DNA from 4 places in the Mesorhizobium sp. USDA 4413 genome. Region 2 is predicted to be linked to each of the others. Evidence: riboswitches for the same ligand, from Rfam matches in the RefSeq annotation. Region 2 holds a riboswitch; each other region holds the start of a gene.
What was found. A riboswitch is a leader RNA that binds a small molecule or an ion and turns the genes downstream of it on or off. The one in region 2 is predicted to bind cobalamin.
Positions count from the first base shown of each region.

Region 1 (2,192 bases), 910 kb from region 2:
GGCCGCGAGGTTTCGATGACGCTGTCGGATTCCTTCTGCGTCGACCGCTACCGCGACGAGTTCCTCGAGCTGATGCGGTCGGGCACCGTCGACATCGTCTTTGCCAACAGTCACGAGATCAAATCGCTCTACCAGACCGCTTCTTTCGAGGAGGCGCTCGCCGCCATCCGCAAGGATTGCAAAATAGCCGCCGTCACACGTTCCGAAAAAGGCTCGGTGATCGTGCGCGGCGACGAAACCGTCACCATCGAGGCGACGAGGATCAAGGAACTGGTCGACACGACCGGCGCCGGTGACCTTTATGCCGCCGGCTTCCTCTACGGCTACACGAGCGGGCGCAGCCTCAAGGATTGCGGCGATCTCGGTTCGCTGGCCGCCGGGCTGGTGATCCAGCAGATCGGCCCTCGTCCGCGCCAGAACCTGCGCCGTGAGGCCGAGCAGGCCGGGCTGCTTTAGGGGCCTCGCGGTTCTGCTGGCGCGCCACCCCGCCCTCGCGCCCCAATCGGTCCGACAAGGCCCGGGCTCACAGCCCTTGCGCAGCCGCGTTGAACCGCCGTTTGGCCCAGTTCTGCACAGCGCGCCATTTGTCGATTTGGCCGGTCACCCGCAGCAGCCAAGGTCTGGCTTCACGTAGCCAATCTCACTTACCGCGTGCCGAATTAAACGTATTCACGATCGAAAAGTTCGTCCTCTGCGGACTTGGAAATCACGCCGACAGTACAAGCGCGTTCACATAATGACATAAAGATTTCTTTATTCGAGGTTGACAAAAGAGCTGACTGCTGTGATTGTGTCCAAGCCATGGTTCTCCGTACGGCGCTGCTGCAGCGGAGCTAAGAGGGAAGCCGGTGCGATGCCGGCGCTGCCCCCGCAACTGTTAGAGGCGAGCCGACCCCCACTCATGTCACTGAGGCGAACAGCCTCGGGAAGACGGGTAGAGGCTATGACCCCCGAGCCAGGAGACCTGCCACGGCAACTTTTGTCCACGGGCGGGGTGTCTCGGTGGCCGCTGCAGCCCGGCGTTCGTACCGGCCTACTGGCGCCTTCGTTGTCCCCCACGCCCCAACCATCGGGGTATCGCATGACTCTCTCTCAGCAAATTCCTGTAGCAACGCTTGGTTTGCCGCGTATCGGTCGCAGGCGAGAATTGAAATTCTCGCTAGAAAGCTATTGGTCAGGAAAATCTTGCGCTGCCGACCTTCTCGCGACGGCAAAGGCGCTCCGTGCCGCGAGCTGGGAGGAGCAGCGCGATCGCGGTGTGTCGAAAATCCCATCGAACGATTTTTCGCTCTACGACCATGTACTCGACACCGCCGCCATGGTCGGCGCCGTGCCGTCCCGCTACGAATGGAATGGCGGCGAGGTCCCGCTCGATACCTATTTCGCCATGGCACGCGGCAACCAAGGTCAGACGGGGAATTGCGACTCTGGCCGGGAGCGTGCGGCTTGCCCTACCCTAACTGCGATGGAAATGACCAAATGGTTCGACACCAACTATCATTACATTGTGCCAGAACTTGACGACGATCAGGCATTCACACTCTCGTCGACCAAACCGGTTGATTACTTCATCGAGGCTAAAGCCCTGGGCATTCATACACGCCCGGTCATCCTTGGACCGGTCACTTTTCTCAAGCTGGCGAAGTCGCCCTCCGAAGGTTTCAATCCCCTGGCGCTCCTGCCGCGGCTTCTTCCCGTCTACGAGCAACTCCTGCGGAGGCTGAAATTCTCGGGAGCCGATTGGGTGCAGATCGATGAACCAGCGCTTGTGCTCGACCTAAACCCGAACGAACGAGCTGCACTTGAATTTGCCTATGGGCAGCTGTCGAAGGCCGCGCCCGAGCTGAAGATCATGCTGGGTACCTATTTCGGGCCGTTGGGAGACAATCTCGAGACGGCGATATCGCTGCCTGTGGCGGGCCTGCATCTTGATCTCTCGCGTGCTCCCGAACAGTTGGAGACGGCTGGTCGGCTCGCGCCTAAGGACCTGGTGCTTTCGCTTGGCTTGGTCAACGGCCGCAACGTCTGGCGCGCGAACCTCACTGCCATTCTCGACGGCATCAAGCCGATCGTCGCGGGCTGGCCCTTGGACCGAGTCGAGATCGCGCCTTCGTGCTCGATGCTGCATGTGCCGATCGACTTGCGTATGGAGACGGCACTGGATGCGAACATCAGGTCATGGCTCGCATTCG
Region 1 is NZ_JBVPRP010000001.1:2,582,289-2,584,480, reverse strand. Features, by position in the region: gene ACVMIM_RS12415 (adenosine kinase) at 1-456, shown strand, start outside; cobalamin riboswitch at 786-986, shown strand; partial or broken gene metE (5-methyltetrahydropteroyltriglutamate--homocysteine S-methyltransferase) at 1,082-2,192, shown strand, end outside.
Region 1: linked by a shared signal. The riboswitch ahead of metE (5-methyltetrahydropteroyltriglutamate--homocysteine S-methyltransferase) and the one ahead of ACVMIM_RS16810 (CbtB domain-containing protein) in region 2 are both predicted to bind cobalamin.

Region 2 (2,192 bases):
GGCGGTGGCGAGATAGGCGTGGCTGCATTCGTTGAACGGGCTTTCCTCGTCGCTAAGGCTGCTCGGCATCAGGCCCCAGAGGCAGTAGGTGAACTGCAGATTGCCGTGATTATAGAGCCGTCTGAAGGTCGGATCGGTCGCGGTCTGGCGCTGGGCAAGGTCCAGGATATCGCCGCGATAGCGCGCGATCACCGCCATCTGGCCGTGGGTCAGGCTGGGGATCTGGATGCCGGGGGGAGGCGGGGCCGAGGACCCGTTATGCGCTTGCGCGGATGTGGCCAGAATGACCAGCAGGGTGGTCGCCAAAAAGAAATTGGCCGCCAGGGCATGAGACCATGGCAGCCAACGCATCGGATTTCAGGCGTAGCGGCGTGTTCTGCTGCGCTGGTCGCGCACTGCGACCACCCGCTCGGCAACAGCGCCGAAGCCGAGCCCGACGACGGTCCACAGCACCAGTTGGATGCCGAGCGAGGCGATGCGGAACTGCCAGAGCACCGTCGCCGAGAAGTTCTCCGGCACTTCATTAATGTCGGGCAGGGCCGCCTTCACCAGCGCGAAGACGACGAGGAAAGCGAGGCCCGCGACGATCGAGGCGTTCCAGGCGCCGAGCCGGTTCCATAGCCGCTGCGCCAGCCCGACCGCCGCCACCATCGCCGCGATCGAGACCACGATCATGATGAAGAACAGCTCGGTGCGGTAGCCGATGGTCTCGGCATTGCCGACCGCCGGCGGGTTCGCGGGGTATTTCAGGCTGGGAACCACGATCACGGCAAGGAAGCCGAGCAGCGCGATGAGCGCCGAAGTGCCGCGCGGACTGAGCGAGCCCAGGCGGCCATAAGCATAGGCGAAGACCAGCGAGAACAGTCCGCCGAGGGCGGCGCCATAGACCAGCACGCCTGTCGCCAGGCCAATGCCGGCTTGCGTGGCGCGGCTGACCATCTCGGGTTCCGGCGCCTCGCCGGCGGCCTGGGCCTGCTGTTCCTCGAAGGCGATCGCCTTGTCGACCTGCGGCTCGCCATAGACGCGGGCGAAGGCGAATGCCAGAATCCCCGCAACCAGCCCGACAAGCATGCCGCGCAGCAAAAGTTTTCCAACCATGTCCAAGAACCCTTTGTCGAAAGCGGGTTCAGCGATGCTGAACCGCTTCAGTGGCAGGGGAAGCCCAGCAGGTGACGGCCGTCATGCACGAATTCGTGCACCGCCGTGCCGCGGATCAGCGAGGTGGCGCCTTCTTCCGCACCGACGAAATAGATCGCCATCATCAGCATCAGGCCCGCGAAGATGGCCCAGGGCAAAAGCTCGCGAACCGGAATCGCAACCGGACCGTAGCTGGGGGCGAAGGTGGTGTCGGACATATTGACCTCCCGTGGGATACTGCGTCCCGTTGATCGAACAATGCTGCGGAATAAGGCCTGACTTTCGGCTGGTGCCGATCACAGTGGCGCGACCGTGCCGGATTCGCACCGGCTTCCAATCCCGTATAGCGCTAAAACACTTGTCAGCACTTCGTTCGCCTGTCAACGACATGTAATGGCCAAGGCGGCTTCGCGCGGCCGAAATTTCACTGGGCCACGGAGTTTTGGGATGCTCGCCCGCCTGACGATGATCGCAAGCGGCGCGACGCAGGCCACGCGCAAGGGCCGGTTTCCGAACGACGAAGCGCTGGAGCCGAGAGCCCTCGATCGCGCCGGCTCGCTGGCCGCTTCGCTGCGCCGCGCCGATCGCATCTGGACAAGCCCGGCGCTTGCAGCGCGCCAGACGTCCGACGCGCTCGGCCTCGAGGCAACCGTCGAGCCGCTGCTTGCCGAGCAGGATTTCGGGCGCTGGGCCGGCAAAGGTTTCGAGGAGGTGCGGGCGGAAGATCCAGAAGGCATGGCGGCTTGGCTTTCCGATCCGGACGCAGCACCCCACGGCGGCGAGTCGCTTGCCGCGGTCGCCCTCCGTGTCGAGGCGCTGATCGAGCGCCTGGCCGGCGCAAGCGGCCACACCGTTGCGCTAACCCATGCCGTGCCGATCCGCGCCGCCATGGTGCATGTGCTGGGCGCGCCGCTCTCCGCGGTCTGGAAAATCGACATCGAGCCGCTGTCGCTCACCGAATTCCGCAGCGACGGCCGCCGCTGGGTGCTGCATACGAGCGGCATGGTCGTCGGCGCGAAATAGCGCCGGGAAAGCGGTTACCTGGCGACGAGCGG
Region 2 is NZ_JBVPRP010000001.1:3,490,160-3,492,351, forward strand. Features, by position in the region: gene ACVMIM_RS16800 (hypothetical protein) at 1-351, opposite strand, end outside; gene ACVMIM_RS16805 (CbtA family protein) at 358-1,098, opposite strand; gene ACVMIM_RS16810 (CbtB domain-containing protein) at 1,146-1,355, opposite strand; adenosylcobalamin (AdoCbl) riboswitch at 1,356-1,499, opposite strand; gene ACVMIM_RS16815 (histidine phosphatase family protein) at 1,585-2,160, shown strand.

Region 3 (2,192 bases), 500 kb from region 2:
CGGAAATGATGATCAGGTCGGGCGCGAACGCGTCGATCGACGGCAGCACGCGCGACAGGAAGGCGTCGCGGAACAGGTCGCTGCCGGTCTGGGGCGCGAGCGGCGCGTTGACGATGTTGCCGGCGCCGGTCTCGCTCTTCGCGCCAGTGCCCGGGTAAAGCGGCATCTGGTGCGTCGAGCAATAGAGCACCGACGGATCGTCCCAGAAGATGTCCTGCGTGCCGTTGCCGTGATGGACGTCCCAGTCGACGATGGCGACGCGCTCGGCGTGGTGCTTCTTCTGCGCGTAACGGGCGGCGATGGCCGCCGTGTTGAACAGACAGAAACCCATCGGCGTGGTCTTTTCAGCATGATGGCCCGGCGGGCGGGCGGCGACGAAGACATTGGCGGCACGGCCCTCGAAGACATCGTCGACGGCAGCGTTGGCCGCGCCGATCGCCGTCACCACGGCCTGCCAGCTTTTGGGGCTGGCGCTGGTATCGGCATCGATCGAGACGATGCCGCTCTCAGGAATCGCCGCGCGCACACGCTCGACGAAGTTCTCGGGGTGCGCGTAAAGGATCGTCGCCTCGTCGCCCTCGGGCGCCTTGACGCGCTCGAGCGCCGAAAACGCCTCGTCGTCGAGCACGCGCTCGATGGCGCGCAGGCGGTCGGGCCGCTCGGGGTGGCCGGGCGGCGTGAGGTGTTCGAGGAAGATCGGGTGCGTGTAGAGACGGGTGGCCATGGCGCCTAATCTAGGCACCCGCGGCGTGGATGACCATGTTTGAAAAGCCGAATGGCTGGGGAAAATTGCGTCAGCCCGTGTGTCGCTGGCGCCATTGGCGCAGCCCAGGCTTCGCGGTAAGGTCATCCCGCTGCCTGGTGCCCGCGACGCGGGAGAATCGGGAACACGGTTGAACTCCGTGGCGTGCCCAACGCTGTGAGGGGGACCGCGCCGGCAAACGCCACTGTCTCAGACGGGAAGGCGCCGGAGCGGGACGATCCCGAGCCAGAAGACCGGCCCGGCAGACATGGTCGCCCGCTTGGTCAGGCGGGTGACTGCTTGTCGCAAGGGGAAAAGCGATGACGGCAGCAGCGATCGCCGCGAGCGGCGACGACTTTGACCAATTGGCGCGCGACGCGGTCTACCGGGCGATATTCACCAGGCGTGACGTGCGCAGCCATTTTGTCCCCGACGATCTCGACGACCATGTGCTGGCGCGCCTGCTCACCGCCGCGCACCATGCGCCATCGGTCGGCTATATGCAGCCGTGGAATTTCATCGTCATCCGCGACATGGCAAGGCGGCGGCAGGTGTGCGACCTGTTCCTCGCCGCGCGCGAGCAGGAACTGCCGGCGATCGAGGCGGAGCGGCAGGCGCTGTACCGCAAGCTGAAGCTTGAAGGCATCTGCGAAAGCGCGCTTAACCTCTGCATCACCTGCGACCGGCAGCGCTCGAAGGACTCGCCGCTCGGGCGCTGGCACAATCCGGAGATGGATCTCTATAGCACCGTATGCGCGGTGCAGAATTTCTGGCTGGCGGCACGCGCCGAGGATGTCGGCGTCGGCTGGGTGAGCATCATCGAGACGGAGGCGCTGAAGCGGCTGTTGTCGATCCCCGAGCATGTCACGCCGATCGCCTATCTGTGCGTCGGCCGCGTCTCGCAATTCGCGCCGAAGCCGGACCTCGAGGCGCATGGTTGGGGCAAGCGCCTGCCGCTGCCCGAACTGGTCATGAGCGAGACTTTCAGCGGCGCAGGCGAGGCGCCGCTGAAATCGGCGATCGCAAGGCTTGGCGGCGCGCCGAAGCTCTGATCAGGCCGCCGATCAAGCGGCCCGGGGCGTATCCCAGCGCGAGCCGCCGAAGGAGCCCAGCGCCTTGTCGCGCAGTTCCCTGAATTTGGACGAGGCCTCGGCGAGCCGGCGGTCCCATTCTGGATTCGGCGCCTGCCCCTCGATCGCCTCAAAATAGACCTGCATCAAGGACGCGATTGCAAAAGGCTCGATGAAGGCGGCCTTGAAGGCCCAGGCAAAGACGATGGCAAGCACGAAGGCCCAGCCGGCCAATTGTCCGGGCATGACCCAGAGGATCGCGGCGGCGGGCGCCAACATCAACAGGAAGATGACGAAGGACACGCCCCACATGATCACCGCCAGCCAGACGGCATTCTTGACCATGTGCTTGCCGTTCTGCGCATAGAGCACGACGCCTT
Region 3 is NZ_JBVPRP010000001.1:2,992,900-2,995,091, reverse strand. Features, by position in the region: gene ACVMIM_RS14350 (histone deacetylase family protein) at 1-724, opposite strand, end outside; cobalamin riboswitch at 842-1,020, shown strand; gene bluB (5,6-dimethylbenzimidazole synthase) at 1,063-1,794, shown strand; gene ACVMIM_RS14340 (hypothetical protein) at 1,807-2,192, opposite strand, start outside.
Region 3: linked by a shared signal. The riboswitch ahead of bluB (5,6-dimethylbenzimidazole synthase) and the one ahead of ACVMIM_RS16810 (CbtB domain-containing protein) in region 2 are both predicted to bind cobalamin.

Region 4 (2,192 bases), 1.7 Mb from region 2:
CCTACCGGCGCGGCTTCGAACGCTATTACGACCTGCCCGAGCGCGTTTTGCCGCAGGCGGTGCTCGACCTCCCCGTACCGTCGGTCGAGGACGCGCATCGCGAATTGCTGCGCATCTCGGCACGTGCCCACGGCGTCGCCACCTATAGCGACCTGCGCGACTATTTCCGTCTCGCGCCGGGAGACACGAAAGACCGCATCGAGGAACTGGTCGAAACCGGCGAATTGCTGCCGGTGAAGGTCGAGAGCTGGGACAAGCCTGCCTATCTCCACAAGGACGCCCGTGTTCCGCGCCGGATAGAGGCGCGGGCCCTACTCGCCCCCTTCGATCCCGTGGTTTTCGAACGCACGCGCACCGAAAAGCTGTTCGGCTTCCGCTACCGCATCGAGATCTACACGCCGGCCGAAAAGCGCCAATACGGCTATTACGTGCTGCCCTTCCTGCTTGGCGACCGGATTGTCGCCCGTGTCGATCTGAGGGCTGATCGGCCGGCGAGCGTCCTGCGCGTCCATGCCGCCTATGCCGAAGCAGGCGCGCCGCCCGAAACCGCCGCCCAGCTTTTCGATGAACTGAAGCAGATGCAGGCCTGGCTCGGCCTCGAGGCGATCGAAGTGACGCCGGCCGGCGACCTCGGACCGGCGCTGACCGACATCAAGGTGTCGTAGCCGCGCGTTGACAGGCGCCTAGCCGTAAGCCTAAATCCGCCGCAGACGGTCTTCTCCCGGCAAAGGGAGGAGCCAAGAGGGAATGCGGTGCGGGTCAAAACCCAAATCCGCGGCTGTCCCCGCAACTGTAAGCGACGAGCCTTGGCCGAAAACCACTGGGACGTTCCCGGGAAGGCGGCATCTGAGGCAACGACCCGCGAGCCAGGAGACCTGCCGTCTGAGACTTTAAGTATCCGAATGCCCGGCGGGTTTTCCGGGCAAGGAGCCTGGTTTTGGATCGCAACGGCAGTTTCCCGGCAAACAGTTCGGACATTTCGTTCGAGCCCGACGCGCTGGCCGGCGTGACCGTCATCGTCTGCTCCTCTTGCCGTGACGAGACCGGCTCGGACGCGCATCCGCGCGCCGGCGCGCTGCTGGCCGAGGGCACGCGCCGGGCGGCTTCCGGCGAAAAGATCAACATCCGCACCGTCGAATGCCTTGGCAACTGCAAGCGCCGGCTAAGCGCAGCGCTGCTGCGCGACGGCTGCTGGAGTTACGTCTTCGGCGATCTGGAGACGACCAGCGGCGCCGATCTCGTCGCCGGCGCAAAGCTCTTCGCTACCTCGACCGACGGCCTGATCCCTTGGCGCGGCCGACCCGATTCCCTCAAGCGCGGCCTGGTTGCCCGCATCCCTCCCCTCGACATGCTGAAGGACTGACATGAACGCTTCCGTTTCCCGTGTTCCCTGCACCGTCGTCACCGGCTTTCTCGGCGCCGGCAAGACGACGCTGATCCGCAACTTGCTCGAAAACGCCAGGGGCAAGCGGCTGGCGATCATCGTCAACGAGTTCGGCGATGTCGGCATCGACGGCGAGATCCTTAAAGGTTGCGGCGTCGATGCCTGTCCGGAGGAAAACATCGTCGAGCTCGCTAATGGCTGCATCTGCTGCACCGTCGCCGACGATTTCGTCCCTGCCCTTGACCAAATCCTGTCGCGCACGCCGAAGGTCGACCACATCCTGATCGAGACCTCCGGCCTCGCTCTGCCGAAGCCGCTGGTGCAGGCCTTCCAGTGGCCGACGGTAAAGAGCCGCGTCACCGTCGACGGCGTCGTAGCCGTGGTCGACGGCCCGGCATTGGCCGACGGCCGCGTCGCCTCCGACATGGACGCGCTGCAGGCGCAGCGCGCAGCCGACGATTCCCTCGACCATGACGACCCGGTCGAAGAAGTGTTCGAGGACCAGATCGCCTGCGCCGACCTGATCATCTTATCGAAGAGCGATTTGATGGATGCGGCAGGCTCCGAGCGCGCCAATGCCGTCATCGGCGAGCATGTGGCGCGCGCCGTCAAGGTGGTGCCGACCGCCCAGGGCAAGGTCGACCCCTCCGTGCTGCTCGGTCTTGGCCTTGCGGTGGAGGACGACATCGAAAACCGCAAGACCCATCACGACGACGAGCTCGACCATGAGCACGACGATTTCGATTCCTTCGTTATCGACATCCCGTCGGTCGCCAATCCCGATGAACTGGCCAAGCGCGTCGCCCTT
Region 4 is NZ_JBVPRP010000001.1:5,205,047-5,207,238, forward strand. Features, by position in the region: gene ACVMIM_RS25520 (winged helix-turn-helix domain-containing protein) at 1-665, shown strand, start outside; cobalamin riboswitch at 695-897, shown strand; gene ACVMIM_RS25525 (DUF1636 family protein) at 938-1,363, shown strand; gene cobW (cobalamin biosynthesis protein CobW) at 1,365-2,192, shown strand, end outside.
Region 4: linked by a shared signal. The riboswitch ahead of ACVMIM_RS25525 (DUF1636 family protein) and the one ahead of ACVMIM_RS16810 (CbtB domain-containing protein) in region 2 are both predicted to bind cobalamin.